3 regions of the Microcystis aeruginosa FD4 genome follow, and region 3 is predicted to be linked to each of the others. Evidence: riboswitches for the same ligand, from Rfam matches in the RefSeq annotation. Region 3 holds a riboswitch; each other region holds the start of a gene.
The links. Region 3 has a riboswitch for cobalamin ahead of cobG (precorrin-3B synthase). Riboswitches for the same ligand answer to the same signal wherever they lie in the genome.
Positions count from the first base shown of each region.

Region 1 (7,032 bases), 1.0 Mb from region 3:
CGACGAAGGAATCGTCACCAGAATGAAAATGGCGGGTTTTATCCTTCTGGGCAAAACTGCCACTTCCCAGTTAGGTTCCTTTCCCTACACCGAAAATCGGGGTTTTTTGCCGACTCGTAACCCCTTCAACCGCGATTATACCGCAGGAGGTTCCAGTGGCGGCGCGGCGGCGGCGGTAGCGGCGGGTTTCTGCCCGATTGCCCAGGGTTCCGATGGTGGCGGTTCCATTCGTACTCCGGCGGGTTGTTGCGGTTTGGTGGGGATAAAACCCAGTCGCGGGCGCGTTTCCTATGCCCCGGTGGGGGAATTTCAAAGTGGTATCGCCACTAACGGCACTCTTTCTAAGACGGTGGCAGATGGGGCCGCACTGCTTACCGTGATTTCGGGCTATACGACGGGCGATCCCTACTGGCTACCCGATCCCGCCTTTTCTTTCCTAGAAGCCACCAAAAGAGCCGTAAAACCCCTGAGAATCGCTTTTTCCACTTCCATATCCCCCTTCGGCGAAGCGGCTTCCGTCTATAAAGATGCTGTGATCGAGACGGCTAAAAATTTAGAGGACATGGGGCATCATTTAACGGAGTATTCCCCCGATTTACAGGCTTTAATCACTCCTTTTCGTCGAATTTGGCAAGCGGGGACGGCGGCGACGGGAATTCCCAAGGAGTTATTAAGTCCCCTTAACCAGTGGTTGTTAGAGAATTCTGGCAGCGCAGGGGAGTACCTGCAAGCGGTGCAGCAGATGCACATTATTTCGCGGCAAATTGTGGCGATATTTGATAATTTTGATGTCTTACTTTTGCCCATTTTCCTACATCAACCCCCCAGAATTGGTGAGTGGGAAAATTTACCACCGGAAGAAGCGGTTGATCGGATGATTGCTTGGATTGCCCCTTCTCCCATTGCTAATGCGAGTGGCCTACCCGCGATTGCTTTACCAACGGGAGTGGATAGTCAAGGTTTACCTGTGGCAATTCAGTTAGTGGGTAAACCTGCTGATGAAATCACTTTATTGGGATTAGCAACGCAGCTGGAAACTCAGATTTTTTCGCCTCTATTTTGACAGTAAATATTCTTGCCATTGTTCAAATATTTTCTGGCTCATGTTACCTGTTTGTGTCGCTAAAATTCCTAGCTTTTCCACAAGTGTTAGAATGATGGGCAATCCTAGTTGTAACTTTTCTATAGTTTTTCTTTGAGCGAAAACTTCTCTGGGAGTTCCTTCAATAATTAATTGTCCGTCATCAATGACAAAAATCCAATCAGCCCAGTGATAGACAAAATCTAAATCATGACTTGCTAGGATAATTGTTGTGCCGAGTTGATGAATTTGTTCGAGATATTCTCGTAATTTTTGACTATGACGCGCATCTAGATAAGCCGTGGGTTCATCTAATAAAAGCAAGGTGGGATTCATCACCATTACATCAGCAATTGAAACTTGTTTTTTTTGTCCCAAACTAAGATGATGCACTGGTTCATAAGCTAGGGGAGTTAAAGCAAATTTGTCTAGGGTTGCCCACACACGGTCGATAATTTCCGAGGTAGGTAAGTCTAAATTATTTAAACCATAGGAAATATCTTCTTCCACAGTGGCTGCGACTAACTGATGCTCAGGATTTTGAAAAACTAAGCCAATTTGCTGATGTAAATTTCCCAAAAAAGAGCGGTTATATTGAAAGGGTTTTCCTTGCCAATAAATTATACCTTGCTGGGGTTGATATAAACCACTAGCTAAAAGAAATAAGGTAGTTTTTCCACAACCGTTCTGTCCGATTAAAGCATACTTTTTTCCCACGGAAATTGTAAGATCAAAATTTTTAATAGCTCGACTGGAAAGACAAGGATAACTATAGGAAACATTTTGAAATTCCAATAAATTTTGAGTCATTTTAGTTGATAACTAAGTTAAGAATAATCAATAAACTGCAACCGAATAAAGCTTCAAATATGTATCTTCTTTGAGATTGATAAGAACGGGAACTAGACATTTTAAAACTTTCTTGAAATCCTCGCGCTTCTAAACTGATAGAAATCTGACGATAATTATTAAGAGTTCGCTGGAATAACTGCCCTCCCAAAATACCAATACTTTTCATTCCTCTTGACCAACTTTGATAACCACAACGGGAATTTTGTGCTGTCCAAATTTCTTGAGCAACTTCTAGTAAGCTAAAAATAAAACGGTACATCAATAATAATAAATCTGTCAATAAAATCGGACATCGCCATTGTCTGAAAACTTGTAAGATTTCAATAAAGGGAGTGGTTAAAATTAGAAAATATAGACAATTTGTCATCGCCCAAATTCTGGGGAATAAAAACCCAACTTGCTCCATACCTGTTTGGCTAATATAGAGATACAAATAACCTAAAGAAAATCCCAGACCTTGCCAAATATCCTGCTGAATTATTGATTTTTTATCCCACGGTACACCATTAATAATAAAAGCAGGTAAACTAATTAAAGAAAACCCCAAAGGTAAAGATAACAAGCGCAGATAAGTCCTTTGGGGAATCCCCGCATAGATAGTAATTGCTATAGTCAACCAAAAACCGACGAGTAACTGCACAGGCCAAGAGGAAATTAGCGAGATAATTAATAGAACTATCGTCAACAATAGCTTATGATTTGGAGGCAACCAACGCAGACGATTTTTGTAAGCAAGACTATCAATTAGATGGCTCATTTCTACTAATTGCTATTCTCCTCTGTGGAGGCAGATTGTTCTTTTTCAGTCCTTCCTTTATATAGTCCGATAACAAAACCAATCACCCCCGCCCCCAAGGCGGCTTGGGATGCAAAAAGTAAACTTTCTACCTCACCACTAGGCGGTTCAAAGAAAGGTCGAAACCATGATTTATACTCAGGATTAAGTGTAGTGATTGCGGTTTCTGCTTGGTCATCAGCCCCACTAAATTCGCCCCGCACAAAAACTAAGGGCAAAACTGCTAAAAGAATTACAGCCATAGCCAAAAGCCAATTATTTCTTAGAGAATATCGGTTCATAATTCAGCCTTACCCTTGTAATAATTTGATAGTCTCTAACTCTTTTTTTCCGTAAGACTCTAGCCAATTCCAGACCAATAATGTCAGTAATCCTTCGCTAATGGCTAGAGGAATTTGAGTCAGAGCAAAAATTCCCGCAAACTTGATAAAAGATGCCATAAACCCACCGTCAAGCGCAGGAAAGGCTAAGGCTAATTGGATAGAAGTGGTTATATAGGTGAACAAGTTTGCTAGGGCAGCGGCACAAAAAATAGCCACTCTTTGTTGTCCTGTTTTTAGAAGCAAATGATAGATACAATAGGCAACTAATGGTCCAATTATAGCCATAGAAAACATATTTGCCCCCAGAGTAGTTAACCCGCCATGAGCTAATAACAAAGCCTGAAATAATAACACTAAAGTTCCCAAAACAGTCATCGTCAAGGGACCGAACAAAATTGCTCCTAAACCTGTCCCCGTCGGATGAGAACAACTACCTGTAACCGAGGGAATTTTTAAGGCTGAGAGAACAAAAGTATAAGCGCCAGCTAGGGCAAGCAATAGCTTAAGTTCGGGATGTTCTTGAGTAATACGAGTTAAAGAACGTAAGCCAAAAATGAAAAAAGGAAGCGATATTATCCACCAAAAAGCTGCCCACTGTACAGGCAAAAACCCTTCGGCAATGTGCATAGCTGCCGCTGGATTGGCTGAATTAATTAATAGATGAACAGTTAGCACCGCTATAAGAATTAAGCGGCAATATTTCTGTATCTTCATTCCGTACCTCGCAGATTTGACTAGATTTGGTCGCACATTCCTCAGGCATTCTGACTAATAAGGATAATCCTTAATCACAGCTGCGGGACAGTGGCAGATTTGCACTGCGCTTTCCCTGACTACTCTAATCATTTTCTTTGGTTAGAGTCGAATGTTCAACCAACCTATCACGCTTAGGAACAAGAGAGAAAATTTCTACAGGAAATCTTAACTTTTGTGCTGTTAAGCATTATGAAGTTTTGTTATTACTAACTAACTAGCAAGACTTTCGGTAAATTGGGGAATGGAAGCGATAAGTTTACGGGTGTAATCGCTTTGGGGAGAGTTGATAATCTCGTTAGCTGTACCGATTTCCTCAATTTTACCTTTATTCATCACCATAATGCGATCACTCATAAATCTGACGACACTTAAATCGTGGGAAATAAAGATATAAGTGAGATTAAATTCCTGCTGTAATTCTTTGAGTAAATTTAAGACTCCCGCTTGTACGGAAACATCTAAAGCAGAGACAGATTCATCACAGATAATAAACTGAGGATTTAAGGCTAAAGCGCGAGCAATACACACCCTTTGTCGTTGTCCTCCTGATAATTGATGGGGATAGCGATCAAACCAATTAGGATCAAGTTTAACTCGTTCTAATAAATATTCTACTCGTTCCCGTCGCTTTTGGGAATTACCGCCGGTATGATGAATAACCAGCGGTTCTAAAATTGCTTTACCAATGGATAAACGGGGATTCAGGGAGTTGTAGGGATTCTGGAAAACTATCTGTAATTCCCGTCGCAGTAGTCTTAATTTTGGATCGCTGGGGTTTAATTTAGCGAGATTTTCTCCTCGGAAATAGATATTTCCAGAAGTGGCAGGAATTAAGCGCAGAATTGTCCTTGCTAAGGTAGATTTTCCGCAGCCCGACTCACCGACTAAACCGAGGGTTTCCCCCTGTTTAACGGCAAAACTGACCTGATCTACGGCATTAAAAAAGGTCTTTACTTGCCCGAAAACTCCCTTAACTGGAAATCTAACCGATAAATTTTCTACAGATAATATGTTCTCATGGTTTTGTAAACCTTCAATTCTGGTTTCTTCTTCTTGAAGAGTAATAAATTTAACTGCTGGTGGGGTAATTTCCTCTAAGTCAATAATCTTACCTTGAGAGTCTTTTTCCACTCGTAAAAAATCGCTGACGGTGGGCAATTTTTTTGGACGAGAGTTTAAGCGGGGACGACAGGCAAGTAAACCTTTTGTGTAGGGATGTTGGGGATAATTTAATACTTCTTCTTTAGTTCCCTGTTCGACAATTTCTCCTTGATACATTACAACAATTTGATCGGCAATTTCGTTAATAACTCCTAAATCGTGGGAGATAAAAACCATTGACATTTCTCGATCGCTTTTACACAAATCTCGTAACAATCTTAATATTTCTGCTTGGACAGTCACATCTAAAGCGGTGGTTGGTTCATCAGCAATTAATAGGGTAGGATTACAAGAAATCGCCATGGCAATCATTACCCTTTGTAATTGTCCCCCCGATAATTCATGGGGATAACGCTTGAGAATTGCCTCTTTTTGTTCCTGAAGATAAGTTCTAATTTTTTCTCTGACATGACCCTTATTTTCTAAGGGAAAAGTTTCTATATATTTCTCCTCTAACTGTTCATCACTGGGTAATAAGCGCACTTCTTGCAGTAGAGAGATGGCTTGATTTTTTGCCTGTTCTGGGGTGACTTTTTGATGCAGTAAAATTGCTTCGGTGAGTTGAAACTCGATGTTATAAACTGGATTAAGAGAACTCATTGGTTCTTGGAAAATCATGGCCATTTCTCCCCCGCGATAATAACGCCATTCTTCCGGGGGAATAGATAATAAATCCACTGCTTGCATTGACTGACCTTTTGCTGGACGAAAACAAATTTCTCCCCCGGTAATTTTCCCCGGAGAGGGAACCAATCCCATGAGTGCGAGGGAGGTGACAGATTTTCCTGAACCCGACTCCCCCACACAACCGAGAACTTGACCTTTCTGCAAGCTAAAACTAATGTTATTAACGGCGACTGTTGTTCTTTTCTGATTAGAAAATTCAACGGTGAGATGGTGAACGTCGAGAATTTTGTTATCCATGGGTCTTTAAATAGAAAGACAGATTCGATTTACTTATAAATATAGCTTTTTCTGTTCCCAGTAGCTGGGTGCAATTAATTCGTAGATAGCTGGGGGAATCTCCCTTGCAAGGGAGAATTTTTCGGCATTAAGAAGATTTTCCGCCCTCAGCGATCGCCATTTACCGGAGACTGGTGACTTTTTTTAAAGAAATATTTTTCTTTCCTGTCTCCCCTTTTGGATTACACTGGTAATTGAGAATAATTAGCATTTATTTTGGTGATCGCGATTCTTAGACAGTTCAAAAACCGTTGACTGAGGCTGACATTAGCGCAGTTCTCACCCTTTGGCTACTTCAGTAAACTCGATGAGCTATCAAGAAATTATTGTCACTCTTGAATGAAAGACCTTCATTGCCTTACCTTTGGAGATAAGAAAAGCATGGACGATAAAATTAGACCTAATGAACCAGAAAAACCAGAAAACTGGCAAAAAGACGACCAATTCTCCTATTGGGGCGGTAAAGAGGCAGAATTAGATAATGTCACTCCCAGGGGTAATGACTTGGCTGCCACTTATCCCCTCGCACAAGTGGAAATGGGAAAAACCGTCTGGTTAGCGGGATTTCAGGGGACGGGAGGGATTAATCGACTACTGGGTATGGGATTAAACCCCGGTATTCAATTACAGGTCATTAGTTCCCAACCGAGGGGGTCAGTTTTAATTGCCATTCAAGACAATCGTATCGGTATCGGGGCAGAAATGGCCGAAAAAATCCTCGTTAGTGACAGTCAACCGAAAAAACTGGAACCCAAAAAAGACCTACCTGAAGTAAGAACATTTCTGCGGGAGATACCCATAGGAAAAGCGGGTAAAGTCGTCGGTTATGACCGAGCATTGCGAGGATACAAAGGAAAATTGTTATCAATGGGATTAACTCCGGGTACAGAGTTTACCGTCATTCGCGTCGCACCTTTGGGGGATCCCGTCGAGATTCAGGTGCGGGGATTTCATCTCAGTCTGCGTAAACAGGAGGCAGACGCTTTAATCGTGGAAGAAATAGACCCAGAAAGCTAAATTTAATCATCTAGTCCTATTCGTCACTCAATATCCTAAATTATGGTCAAACCGATTATCGCCTTAATTGGCAATCCTAACTG
Region 1 covers NZ_CP046973.1:3,663,767-3,670,798, forward strand. Annotated here, with positions in the region: gene GQR42_RS18380 (amidase) at 1-1,063, shown strand, start outside; gene GQR42_RS18385 (energy-coupling factor ABC transporter ATP-binding protein) at 1,055-1,891, opposite strand; gene cbiQ (cobalt ECF transporter T component CbiQ) at 1,893-2,690, opposite strand; gene GQR42_RS18395 (energy-coupling factor ABC transporter substrate-binding protein) at 2,696-3,010, opposite strand; gene GQR42_RS18400 (energy-coupling factor ABC transporter permease) at 3,020-3,766, opposite strand; cobalamin riboswitch at 3,789-3,934, opposite strand; gene GQR42_RS18405 (ABC transporter ATP-binding protein) at 4,019-5,893, opposite strand; gene GQR42_RS18410 (FeoA family protein) at 6,314-6,949, shown strand; gene feoB (Fe(2+) transporter permease subunit FeoB) at 6,992-7,032, shown strand, end outside.
Region 1: linked by a shared signal. The riboswitch ahead of GQR42_RS18400 (energy-coupling factor ABC transporter permease) and the one ahead of cobG (precorrin-3B synthase) in region 3 are both predicted to bind cobalamin.

Region 2 (7,032 bases), 340 kb from region 3:
TCTGTAATTCAGCTTCGTCGGTTTTGGTCAAAGAAGTGCGTAACACTTTACCTCCGTAGGGGGCCACTTCATCGAGGACCTTATCGGGGGTAACTTTTTGGACGAGAACAAAGAGAGCAGAGGTACTGGGCTGCATGGTTTCTCCCAATTCCCGCATAAAATTGTCATCCACACCGATATCACTTAAAGCACCTCCCAAAGCGCCACCAGCAGCACCGAGGACAGCCCCTAATAAAGGGGATAAAAAGAGCATTCCGATTAATAATCCCCAGAAACTGCCACTTGCCGCTCCTGCTGCCGTTAAATTGACCGCTTGCTTGAGTTTAATCTCGCCATCTTTGTTTTTAACCACTACGGCTGCATCTTCTAACTCGATCAGATGTTCCCGTTGCAGTTTAGCCAAAGTTAAACGAACTTCTTCCGCTTTAAATTCGTCCTCATAGGCGATGACAAATAGATCAGCCATAGTTTTTCCTCGATTATTAGCAAATAAAACCTTTATACACTACTTTTGCCGGATTAAAAAGTTTGAGGTATCGGAGAATACCGAAAACCGATGGAGATTAGGTGTCATAAATACGCGCTTCAAAAGCATCGGGATTTTCTTGACAGTATTCCTCAAAATAGGTTTTTTCCGGTTTTTTAGCGCGTTGGTGTGCCAATTCTGCCTGTAATTCCTCAACAATATCCCAAGCTGCGGCACAATCGGGAGAATTTCCTCCTTTTTCAGCACACACTGCCCGGGCAATATCTCTCGCTTTGATAATCTCCGCTTCTAAATCAAGACTGCGGGGCTTTTCGACGGCGTTACCTTTATGGAGGATGTCACTAACAGAGATAACACCGAGCAAATCACCTTTAATTACCGGTGCGAAACGAATACCAGTATTAGCAAATAAGCGGGCCACATATTCAACCCCGAGGTCGGGATTAATCACGATGCAGGGTTTGCTCATCACTTCGTAGACGCGCACCTTGTGCGGATCTTGACCGAAAGCGACGACTTTATAGACAATATCCGTTTCAGTGATAATTCCGTAAGCATCTTCATCGTGACGGCGATCGACAATGAGAGTTCTAATGTTCTTTTCTCTCATCAATTGTACCGCTTTGGCGACGGTTTCCGAACCTTTAATCTTGGCCACCTCCGTGGTCATAATTTCAGCTGCTTTCATAGTCATATTTGGAGAAGTTAAGTTGTGCCTTTGTTATTTTAGGGTATATCCTTGTCAAAAATACAAGAATCTCATCTAGCCAGATTTCTAGTTCCAAGGACGTAAAAAATAAGAAACTAACATCAAACAGCCGACAATATTGCCCAGCAATAAGCGAGCTACCTTGAAATAGTTATCTTTGGTATAATACTGGGCTAACAGGATCAAGAAGGGAATAGCTGTAGCTGTATAGCGAGTCGAATAATAATGGGTAATTTTAAAAGCTGTAGCGGCAACTACGATCACGGCAACATTTAAAAACAGAAATTTACTATCTCTCTTGTGATCTCGGCAATTGTTGAGGCTGGCAATCAGAAAAAGAATTCCAAAGGCAAGTAAACAGGAGGAAGCTAAATAGAAAAAGAAACTTAGCAAAGTAGGATCAGGAATAATTTTCTTGAAAACGTGGTAGGCCGGACGAATAGAAAGGATTTTAAAGAGAGCGTTGCCCAGGCAGCTGCTGACCAAGACAGATATTATTATCACCTTATTCAAACTGAACCATTTGGGAGCGAGGATAAATAATAAAAGACCGGTGTAGGCAAAGGAAAGAAATCCGTTAACCAGAGAATATCCAGAAGATAATGAACTTTGGCCGGGGGGAACTAATCCACCCCACACGCTAAAAACAATAGCGGGGAAAATTCCAGAAGTTAACCAGCATAATAGTAAAGGTTGCCAAGATTTTTTTGAGGAACTAATTGTTAGTATTGGCAAGATAAACACTAAAATGAGAAAAGTTTGTCTGCCTAGGATTGCTATCCCTAAACATAATCCGCTCAGAGCCGCTATTCCTAAGCTCATTTGCTGGTTATCTTCAATTTTTTCTAGAGCTATAAATATCAAGAAAACTGCTAAGGTTGCCAAGAGCATAGCAGGGATTTCCGTGAGAGCCATGCCCGTAATCACCCAAATCATCGGTAAGCCCATAATTGCCAAACTAGAGACTATTGACCGGGGAATTTTGAAAATTTTTTTCAGGGTTAAACTGAGGACTAAAATTAACAGTAATAAAAGAAGAATATTAACCAATCTAATGGCAGGGGCTTGCAAATTGGTCCAGGGCTGAAAGATATAATGAATTATCGGGTATAGTGGACCTGGGGCTGATTGTCCTGTGCCGCGTAAGAATCGATAGGATAAACCGTATTGATTTAATAAATCTACTAACGGGAAGTGATAAACTTCATCATAAACGAGAGCATGGGGAGAAAGAAGTACACAGGTCAATAAAACCACAAAACCGATGAAATTGACCAGGACACTTGCTAGTTGAGCGGGATTAAAATCCTTAGTCATTTTCAGCATATTCATAATTTTGTGTCGAGGAAATTATTTTCCTAAGATTATGCTCTAGTTCATTGGGTTTGTCCAGAAGAAAATCGGGACGGCTTCAGGATGGCTGACGGCTAAAAAACCGCTCCCTGATTAACGCCATTCTACCAATTGTCGTTCTTGGACAACCAAACCATATACTGTCTCGGTTTGACGGGCTAAATTCGCCCAATGAAAGCGTTTTTCTAGGTCTTCGTAGGCGTTATTAACTAATTCTTGGGCGTATTCAGGATGATTTAAAACCTCCAAAATGCCCCAAGCGAGGGAATCAGGATTATTGACCCGGGTGACAATTCCCGTTTGGCCATGACGGACAACTTCGGGAAAACCGCAGGTATCGGAAACTACCACGGGAACCCTAGCGGCGAAACTTTCCAGGGCGACAATACCAAAAGGTTCGTAAAGACTGGGAAAAACGGCACAATCGGCCACGATTTGGAAGCGATCGAGGTTTTCATCGGACATGAAGCCCGTAAAATAACAATGATGCCAGATACCGAGATGCCAGGCCTGTTGTTTGAGTTTGTCGGTATTGCCGCCACCGATAATGACAAATTTAGTTTTAGCCCCAGTCTGAGCGAGGACTTTTGGGGCAGCGTTGAGTAACACCGAAACCCCCTTTTCAAAGGTCATGCGCCCGACGTAATAGACGATTTTTTCGTGATCTTCGGCATATTGACGACGAAAAGCTCGGTAATCAAAGTTAGGGTCTCTTTGCTTTTTCTCGGCCCGAATACCGTTATAAACCACATCGATTTTATCCCAGGGTGCGCCCAAAGCTCGATGGACTTCATGACGCATATAGCCGGTACAGACGATAACGCGCCAAGCATTATAGACGAGGGTTCCCTCTTTGCTGCCGATATAGCGTTGGGTGTCGGTGTGCAGTCCGTTATAACGTCCGTATTCCGTGGCGTGAATAGTGGCAATCAAGGGTATTTTAAAGAGATGTTTCATGGCGATGGCTGCATCTCCTACTAACCAATCGTGGGCATGAACAAGGTCAAATTTTCCGTATTCGGCGATTAGTTTGCCGCCCTGTTGCCCCATGCTGTTATTCATGTTGACCACCCAATGGAAAAAGTCATTGCCGGGGGGTACGGGGACGCGGTGGATGTGAATACCTTCCACCAGTTCGTAACTGGGGGCCTGACCGAATTCGATCGTGATTAAATGGACTTCATGACCGAGTTTGACGATTTCGGGATAGAGTTCGGCGACATGACGGGCGATACCGCCCACTAATCGCGGTGGAAATTCCCACGCTAACACTAAAATCCTCATTTTTCCCTAACCTCGACCTGATTTAAGCTGGTAAGTAATCATTGCATCCCCATGGTATCTATTTTGGCTCTGGTTTCTTCCTCTAATTGCCACTCTCCCCGCGCCAGTCTTGAGAGGATCTCTTGTCGCCACTTGTTTAATTGTTCCCGAAAAGCGGCCGTTTGTAGATCGTTGCGCCAGAAAATTAGGGCCGATTCGCCAGTTTGCGGATAATAATTTTTCCGCTCTCCAGCGATGCGGAAGCCAAAATGCTCGTAGAGTGCGATCGCTGAATGGTTCGATCCCCTCACCTCTAGCGTAGCCCTTTCCAGTTGTCTTTGTACAGCCTTCTCAAGCAGTTTGTAGAGAAGCAGTTTTCCTAATCCTTGTCTTTGATAGTCGGGATAAATTGCCAGAAGGGTAATATGCGCTTCTTCGAGAATTGCCCAAAAACAAGCCAATCCGATGATGGTTTCCGGATTGCTGGGTAGGGAGAGAATTAATAATTCACTGTTGGGGTTGTTTAATTCCCGTTCATAACCAGATAGGGTCCAAATACCGCCGAGACTGGTGCGATCGAGGGCTACCATGGCGGCAAGATGTGGGGATTTTGGGGTTTTAATCTGGATTTTTGGCATTTATCGGGGTTCTGTCGCAAATTTTTTTTTCAGAGCTGAGAAACTTGTGTTAAGCTAACTTTTAGCCGGCGATTCCGAAGAGGGATTCTACAAATTTTTTCTGCTCTAACCCCTGCCTTTTTCTAACTCCCTCTACTTGACCTTTATTAATTATCGTCTGGATGAGTTCGGGTTGTTCGATTCGGGGTTTCCATTATACTACAGGAAGCTTTCCCTTTTTGCGACAGAACCCCTTTTCTTATCCCGAACTGAGGATGTCAAAACACCCTTATTGTGTTATCATTAGGTTCAAGTCGGTTTTGATGGGGAGCAGCCATCAAACGCAAGGGGGAAAGTGCAGTGCGAATCTGCCGCTGTCCCGCAGCTGTAAGGAGAGGCGCAACTCTCTGAGTCAGAATGCCCGCCGATTAGTAAACCCGTTACATAAACATCTGCGAGGTAAAGATGATGAAGACTTCAAGCTTTTGCAATTTTCTGCGAGATGCTGCGCAATCAGCTGTTCGTTGGAATATTAAGGTTGTAGCGTTCTGAGTTGACGATTTGAGTTGAACGCGAGGTTGAGATTTAGCAAAGCTACCTGAGAAGGTGGCTAGTGTTTGCGCTGGTAATTACAGATGACACCTTCGCTATCCCTAACTATGGTCTGCTTCCCTACCGGGGGCGTTGTCAGATCAGAATAGGAAAGATGCAATGCAATCCTTGCTATCAAAGTAATTTGAGTTCCCAGCTGATTCGGATCATCTTTCAATTTGACAACGCCCTGCTTCCCTACCGGGAGACAGTCGCTTTTACCTGTTTTTCACAGAATTTGGAACGCTACAGCTATGACTATTCAAACTACAACATTGGGGTATCCCCGCATTGGTAAAAATCGTGAGGTTAAAAAGGCATTAGAAGCCTTCTGGAGCGGTAAATCTGATACAGAAACCTTGCTACAAACGGTTCGAGAGGTGGAATTTGCGAACTGGAAAACACAACTCGAAGCTGGGATCGATCGTATTGGAATCGGTGACACGACGCTTTATGACCATGTTTTGGATTGGAGTGTTCGTTTGGGGCTAATACCCGATCGCTTTCGTCATCTATCGGGACTCGACCAATATTTTGCAATGGCACGCGGCAAAGATGGCATTCCAGCGCTGGAGATGACCAAATGGTTTGATACCAACTATCACTATTTGGTACCCGAAATTGCGGCGGATGTAGAGCCAGAGGCAAACTTCGCAGATTTTTTAGCAACGGTGCAGCGATCGCAAGCCCTCCTGGGTGAGCAAGCCGTGGCGATCATCCTCAGTCCTGTCACCCTATTGGGTTTAAGCCGTTTAGAAGGTGATCTGGCAACACATCTCGAAAAACTATTGCCGCTTTATAGTGATTTGTTCGCTCAACTCAAAGCACTGGGCATCACAGAAGTGCAGTTACATGAACCGATTCTCGTCACCAGCAGTGCAGCGGATCTGAGAGAAGCGATTGCAACTACCTACAGCCAGCTTGCCGAAATGGGTGTACCGATTCACCTCGTCACCTATTTTGATGATCTGGGAGTGACTTATCCCTGGGTGATGGAAATGCCCGTTGCTGGCATCAGTTTAGACTTCACCCGTGGACGCAACTTAGAGTTATTGCAACAGCACGGATTCCCAGCAGATAAACAATTGGGAGTGGGGATTGTGGATGCGCGAAATATCTGGAAAGTTCGCCCTGAATCAGTGTTATCAACACTAGAAACCCTTCACAGCATTACGCCAAATATTCGGTTGCATCCCTCATCATCCCTGCAATTTGTTCCCTATGATGCAATGCGCGAAACGAAATTGCCGGAACCCCTGCGAAATGTGTTGAGTTTCGCGGAACAGAAACTAGAAGAGGTTGTGATTCTGGCACAGACATTGGCGGTCGATGATCCGGGAGATCGATTAGCAGTAGTGCAAACGCAGTGGCAAACCTTTGAGCAGTTCAGCCCTGTAAATCCTGGTACGCAGGCTGCGCTCAAAAATTTGACGACGAATGACTTTCAGCGATCGCTCTCCTATTCTCTACGCTTAGACAAACAGATTCCCTTACCTGCTCTCCCTACCACCACGATTGGTTCCTTTCCCCAAACCTCCGAAGTACGGCAGCTACGGGTGAAATATAAGCGAGGAGAACTGACAGAAGCAGAATATCAGACAGCGATCGACGCTGCGATTGCTGAGTGCATCAAACTTCAGGAAGACATCGGCATTGATGTGCTGGTGCATGGCGAATTTGAGCGCACGGATATGGTGGAATATTTTGGTCAGCAACTGGCTGGGTTTGCCTTTACCGAACAGGGTTGGGTGCAAAGCTATGGCAGTCGCTATGTACGTCCCCCGATTATTTATAGTGATGTAGCGCGTCCTCAACCTATGACTGTGCGAGAGTTTCAGGTGGCGCAGGCATTGACTGAAAAACCTGTAAAAGGAATGCTCACAGGTCCTATCACCATCCTCAACTGGTCATTTCCGCGTAGTGATATTTCTCGTCAGGAACAGGCATTCCAGATTGCGCTGGCGTTACGCGAGGAAGTTGCCGATTTAGAAGCCGCAGGCGCACAGGTGATC
Region 2 covers NZ_CP046973.1:2,974,471-2,981,502, reverse strand. Annotated here, with positions in the region: gene GQR42_RS15100 (DUF1269 domain-containing protein) at 1-466, opposite strand, end outside; gene GQR42_RS15095 (CP12 domain-containing protein) at 564-1,181, opposite strand; gene GQR42_RS15090 (glycosyltransferase family 39 protein) at 1,263-2,528, opposite strand; gene GQR42_RS15085 (glycosyltransferase family 4 protein) at 2,643-3,833, opposite strand; gene rimI (ribosomal protein S18-alanine N-acetyltransferase) at 3,872-4,450, opposite strand; cobalamin riboswitch at 4,728-4,872, shown strand; gene metE (5-methyltetrahydropteroyltriglutamate--homocysteine S-methyltransferase) at 5,275-7,032, shown strand, end outside.
Region 2: linked by a shared signal. The riboswitch ahead of metE (5-methyltetrahydropteroyltriglutamate--homocysteine S-methyltransferase) and the one ahead of cobG (precorrin-3B synthase) in region 3 are both predicted to bind cobalamin.

Region 3 (7,032 bases):
CATACAAATTTCAGAATTGAGATAACTATTAACTATTAAATCTATAACCTAAACCATAAACAGTTTCAATTAAATCATCACATTGATATTGAGCTAGTTTCTTGCGTAATAATCTAATTTGAGCAGCAACCACATTACTAACAGGCTCTAAACCAATTTCCCAAAGTTGCTCTAAAAGCTGATCTCTTGTTAAAATTTGATTAGGATGACGCATAAAATATTCTAATAATTGAAATTCTTTGCTAGTTAGTTCAATAATTTTAATATTTTCCGATGATTCCCTATATTTTACCGTATTAGTAGCATAATCTAAAGTCAAATTACCTACCTCTAGCTGTTGCGGTTGTAATTGGGGAGAGCGTCTTTGTAAAGCTCTAATTCTTGCTAATAATTCTACCATCCCAAAAGGTTTTACTAAATAATCATCCGCACCAGCATCTAAACCAATTACTCGCTCTTCTAAACTATCTTTAGCTGTTAACATTAAGATCGGTAAAGGATTATTTTGTTTTCTTAAACGTTTAATTAATTCTATCCCAGATAGATGGGGTAACAACCAATCAAAAATACCTAAATCATAGTTTAAAGATGGTGTCTCTAAATAGTCCCAAGCTTGTTGACCATCTAACACCAAATCAACAATATAATTATGTTGATTCAGAGTTTTTTTAATAGCATTACCTAAGTCTGGTTCGTCTTCAATTAAGATTATTCTCATCTTAAAATCTAGGAATTATAAGAACAATTATGAAAATTTTTAGATAATTTAAAAATTCTCTTACGCTTTATAAGCTTTTTCTCATTTAAAACAGTTATGTAACACAAGCATCCTACTTGTAACAGGCTAGAAGCCCGTGTTACGAATACCCATTTTAAACGATTAACAGCTTATTATACCATTGATATTGAGTAGTCAGAAAGATTAAAGTAAATTTACTATGAAGTTTTTACCTAAAGTTAGCAAAAATGTTTGAATTTTAGGATTTGTCAGTCTTCTGACAGATATTAGCACGGCAAGGATTCATTTAAGTTAAGTGGGTGGGTGGAATTAAATATAAGATGAACGTAGGTTGGGCTTCGGCCGTGAGATCAGCGTTCGACAAAAGCTCACGCCGAGGTCCGAACGGTTGAAGCATGAAACCCAACGCCCGATTATGTTACGAAGTGCGCTAACCCATCCTACAAATAATTGTGCCTACCTACTTAAAATTTAAAATTTACCCAAGAAAATAGTTATGTTTCAGTCTTTATTATTGTTTATCCTAGCAGGAATTTGTGAAATTGGTGGCGGCTACCTATTTTGGCTCTGGTTACGAGGGAAAAAAAGTATTTGGTTTGCTATTTTAGGAGTATTTATATTAGCTTTATATGGTATTGTTCCCACTTTACAACCCGTTAATTTTGGACGAGCTTATGCGGCCTACGGTGGTATTTTTATTATGTTATACCATTTTTCAAAAGTAATGACAGAGATGGTTATGCCTGGTACATCTCAATTTTGTCGAAATATCTAGATGACATTTTGGGCGCACGCGGTGCGCCCCTACCATTGGCGCAATGATATGATTGTAGGGGCGAATTGCCTTCGCCCTCTTTGAACAACTTCTGCTGCTCACCTATAGGTGAGAGAAAATCACCAGCAGGAGATGCACCCGGTTATGCCTGCTACGAATAAAGAAAAATGGTATTAGGGGTGGTTGTGTCTGCTGGTGCAACAAAAATTCAGCGATCGCTATTACATAAGGCTCAAATCCGAGAGCATCATTATTAGTCGCTTGATCGCTGACGCTAGTATTGCGGATAGATTCAGGAGAAAAAGACATTCTCATAATATCATCTAAACCCTATAGGTTCTGTCAGGTAGGGAATAGAAGATTTAACTATGTCTATAGAGTTATTGGGGTTTAGTTTTACTAGGAATCAGAATTAATGACCAGTAGGTAACAGCCTCTGGATCGATTTCGGTAATCGGAATAATTTGCTGATTGGGTAAGGTTGCTCGTTCGATGTAGAGGGCGCGTTCTAATAATCCTAATTCCTGGAGAATATCACGAACTTTAGCGAAATGTCTGCCTAATTTAATAATCGCCGCTGCATCGATAAATGCTAGGCGATCCCGCAATATTTCCGCCTCTAAAGTAGCCGGCATGATACTAAATACGTCATTTCGATAAGTGATAGGTACACCCAGCATTGCTGCACTTGCCATCACTGAAGAAATCCCCGGCACAACTTCAATGGAAAAGCGATCGCACAAGCGATTAAAGATATACATAAATGTGCCATACAACATCGGATCGCCCACACATAAAACCGCCACATCTCGACCTAAGTTTAACTGTTCGGCGATATTTTCCGCGGCAATATCATAATGAGGTTGAGAACTGCGCTCGACACTAAAAGGCAAAGGCATGGGAATTTCTATCTGCTCGGGACGGATAAAATCCGCCACAATTGCCCTTGCCAAAACTTTGCCACTTTCTAAGGTAGGATAGGCAATTACCGGAACAGTTGTGAGAATCCGGTGTGCTTTTAGCGTCAACAATTCGGGATCACCAGGCCCGATTCCTAATCCATAAAGTTTGCCTAATTTATTCATAATTCGTTCTCTTTTGCTAAAGCATTGACTGCTGCTGCTGCGATTGCGCTGCCTCCCCTACGTCCGTGCAGGGTAATAAATGGCACGCCACGACTATTAGTTGCTAATTCTGTTTTCGACTCTGCCGCTCCTACAAATCCGACGGGAAACCCTAAAATCAAAGCTGGTTTATCTACATTTTGATCGAGCAATTCTAGTATGCGAAAAAGTGCTGTCGGTGCATTACCAATAGCTACCACCGCTCCAGCTAAATGAGGTCGCCAAAGTTCTAAAGCGGCAGCGGAGCGGGTATTATTAATTTGCCGTGCTAACTCGCTCACTTCTGGGTGATTGAGGGTACAAATAATCGGATTATTTTTAGGTAAACGGGCTTTGGTAATGCCATTAGCGACCATTTGAGAATCACAGAGAATTGCTGCACCCCCAGCGAGGGCATTTCGTCCGATTTTAACCGCGTCCGGTGATGCTTCTAAATCTTCTGTTATGTCTGTCATCCCGCAGGAATGAATTAGACGAACCGCCACATGAGCTAAATCATCGGGGAGATTTTTCCAGTTAGTTTCAGCCCGAATAATAGCAAAAGATTTGCGGTAAATTTCCTCACCATTCTTAATGTATTCCATTCTATTCATCTAAATTTTTCGATTTTTGGGAGCTTAAAATTTGGGCTATGAGCGGGAGAATATTGGTAAATTCTCCCTCAAATATGGGTGTTTCTAAGAATTTTTGACTATCACCCAGATAGACTTGATAAGCTTCCAGTATTTGGCCATTTTGCTCGATAGTAGTTCCTAAAAGGGTAATTTCGGCTGGACTTGGTTGAGCGCAGGATTTAGCACAACCTGTCAAATGAATATTAACAGGAGAATTGCAGGTTAAGCGTTCTTTCAAATAATCTGCTAGGAGAGAAGCATGAATTTGAGTTGCAGTGGCCGCTGCTGCACAACCCGGTTTACCGCTACAGGCAACTATCCCCGCATCCCATCCGGGAGAAGCGGATAATCCTAGTGATGCCAGTTTTGGCAACAATTCTGACACTTTTTCATCGGGAATATCGGGTAATATAACAGTCTGCCAAGGGGTTAATCGTAACTGACCACTGCCAAAAGTTTCTGATAGTGCCGCTAATCCCCATAGTTGATTAGCCGTCAATTGTCCTAATCTTAATGATAGGCCAATATAAGACAATCCGGGTTGCTTTTGAGGATGAATTCCCAGATGAAAATAGGGTTGAGTGGAATGGGCAGCTTGCTGGTATTCTTGCCGTTGTATTATTCCAGTAGAAGTCCGCTGTAATTGAGAGTTAACTTGTTCGAGATATTTGGCCAATCCCCAATCTTTGAGCAGGTGTTTCATCCGCGGTTTTTTCCCCTTGATATTAGGGGTTTGTTGAACATAATCGAGATAAACCGTTACTAAAGCTTTGACCACAGCTAAACAGTTTTCTGGCTCAATTAATAAGTCCGTGTCGTATAATTGTTTATCTCCTGCGAGTGCTAATCGAAAGCAAACAATAGAAGTTAAATTTGTCGGATTCTTGAGGGCAATTGCTGACAGATGAATCTCGTTATAGCGGTGTTGCCAGGCCATAGTTGAACCGGTGCCAATTCCCACTGCACCACCGCCATCGATCCCGATACTAAATTTAGGACTTAGTTGGGCAATTGATGGATAATTTTGGATAAAATTATCTAATTCTTGGACTAATGGACGAGTATCGATCAATTCTTGGCAGTCAATTCCGGCAGTGGGACTAGACATGATGTTACGCAGATGATCGATACTGGGATTATGGGCAGCTAACCCTAATTTTTGCAGGGTTTGAAATTCTTCTAAACTGGGGGATTTTTGCAGTCCGCGAATTTGCAGATTTGCCCGATTGGTAACTTGTATTGTACTCTGCCATTGTTCGAGCCAAGTGGCGATCGCTTTTCCCTGTGGAGAATTGAGCCATCCACCGGGGGTGCGGAGACGAATTAAAAACCCATCCTGGGCAGCAGTTCCATAAAATAAACCTGGACAAGCATTTGCCTTAACTAACCAATTCACCGTTGTTTGTTCTCCATGCGACGCAGAGAAGTAGTTAGAAAATTAGTTGTCTATACTACCGATCAAAAGCTTGTAATTGGCATTCTGACTCGCAAGGAAAAAGGGAAGATGTACTCTTTTTACTTTTTACTTGATTACAGCTGCGGCACAGTACCAGAATTGCACTGGACTTTCCCAAAGACAAGTTTAAGGATTATACCACAGTTTGAGTTTTGGCGTTGCTAGATTAAAATCAGCTATACGCCGATTCCTCTATCCATCTGGCACAGACAACTCCTTTTAGAAGATGTACCAGACTGAGCCTGAATCCGCCGTAGTAATTACCCAATTATCTTAAGCACCACAAGCATTTCAGCTTTTTTCAGCAAGCCCTAACTACTGTGATTGTTAAAAATTTCTTTCTTTTTTGTTACAGTTTCTAACATTGCCTATAGACTCAACGTATTGACATTTTTTTCCCTTTGGGAGCATCTCATTTATGCAAGTGAGTAATTATACTTATCCATAAAACTGGTTTCTAGCAAGGCTTTCAAAATAGCTTGACATAATACCAAATTTCTAAATCCATGACAGACATCCACGCTCGAATGCTTGCCAAGCCTGCATTCGTTGTGACGCGAATAAAGAAAATGGTATCCTATTGGTGATTTTCTCTCACTTAAGGTGAGCAGCAGAAGTTGTTCAAAGAGGGCGAATGCAATTCGCCCCTACAATAATATTATTTCGCCAATGGTAGGGGCGCACCGCGTGCGCCCAAAATGTCATCTGGATATTTCGACAAAATTGAGATGCACCAGGCATAACCATCTCTGTCATTACTTTTGAAAAATGGTATAAACACCTGATTTAGGGGTTACAAAGGTGAGATGCTCCCCATTTTTTGTTTGGGAACAACACAATGAACCAATCTCTTAGGTTTAGCCAAATTCTCTCCCAATCTCTGGAAAGCGTATCTTACTCTCTTCAGGAATTCGCTACCAGTCCAGAATTTATTGACAAGATGAGACTTGCCTTTGGAGACAGTTTTGTGACGATTACTGCCCTTAACTTGGCACAAGATTGGCAAAAAGGTAATATAACTTTACCTTCCATTGAGATTCTTCCTGCTACGACCCTTAATGGTGCTTATGCCGGATATCCTAGTGCAACGAATACGATTCCTGATAACTTCATTATTCGTTATGAAGGAAGGAATATCTTAGAAACAGGATTTGTTGGAGGAAGCAAGACGGGAACGGTTCAAATTCCTGAAGGGGATTCTGATCAGTTAGAGATCATTGTAGCAACTAATGATGAAGGAACAGCATGGAATTATACGGTTGAAACCATTGCACCGGGGTTAAATATACAAGATGCTTATGTTGCTGTAGCAGAAGGAAGTAATCAAACGGCAACCCTTAAATTCCCTGTGATTCTCTCAGAAGCGGTTGATGTAGAAGTTACTGTTAACTATTTTACCCTCGTAGGAACGGCAGTAGATGGTGTAACGGGGAACGACAGAATAGATTACCGACCCATTACAGGGACATTAACCTTTGCCCCAAGAGAAACCAGTAAAGAAGTTGAAATCACAGTATTAGGAGATACCCCTGTTAATTATGGAGGCAATGCTAATTTTGAGATTTTCGCAAGGGATACAGCGTATCAGAATTGGGATAAAGGAGACGATATTGACTTTAACGGTAGTTTGTCTTATGGAGATTTAGGGTATCGAGTTGATCAATTTTTCAACGATGGCAGTACAGGTTTTCAGGCAACAGGATTAACTTCGGATGAAAATTTCTTTGTTTTAATCAGCAATCCTGTCCATAGCGAAATTAGCAAAGAGAGTGACCAAGAAAAAGATCGCTTATTGACAGATTTAGAAGAATTTCTCGGTCCAGATTTTGTAAATTCATCCTCCTATCAGAAAGTCCAAGAAACTCTTAATAATTTAGAAGCACAGGATACCTCTTGGGCGTTTGCGACGGGAACAATTTATGATGAAGGAAAAGCTCCCGTTTTGGCGATTCGGGGGACACAGCCCGATCAATTAAGAACAGATGTCTGGGATGATGCTAATCCCAATGGTATTGGTTATGGTCAATTTACGGCTAATCGAGGGGGTGTTAATCAATGGCTTGAGGAAATAAGTCAGCCAGAGGATAATCTCTCGGTAAAACCCCACATTACAGGTCATAGTTTGGGTGGAGCATTAACCCAATGGGTAGCGGCAGATTATTCTTCTCAAGGTGCTTTAGGAGATATTGTTACGTTTAATGCCCCAGGTATTTCAACGAGTGCGGCTAATAGTTTCGGTGGTGCAGAAAAAGTGACTCACTATATCCCTTCTATCGACATAGTGAGTATGGCAGGATTTCGTTACATTTCTGGACAATATGTTT
Region 3 covers NZ_CP046973.1:2,636,193-2,643,224, forward strand. Annotated here, with positions in the region: gene rppA (two-component system response regulator RppA) at 29-718, opposite strand; gene GQR42_RS13405 (YnfA family protein) at 1,236-1,514, shown strand; gene GQR42_RS13410 (hypothetical protein) at 1,617-1,823, opposite strand; gene cobI (precorrin-2 C(20)-methyltransferase) at 1,895-2,599, opposite strand; gene GQR42_RS13420 (precorrin-8X methylmutase) at 2,596-3,222, opposite strand; gene cobG (precorrin-3B synthase) at 3,224-4,648, opposite strand; cobalamin riboswitch at 4,706-4,846, opposite strand; gene GQR42_RS13430 (Calx-beta domain-containing protein) at 5,547-7,032, shown strand, end outside.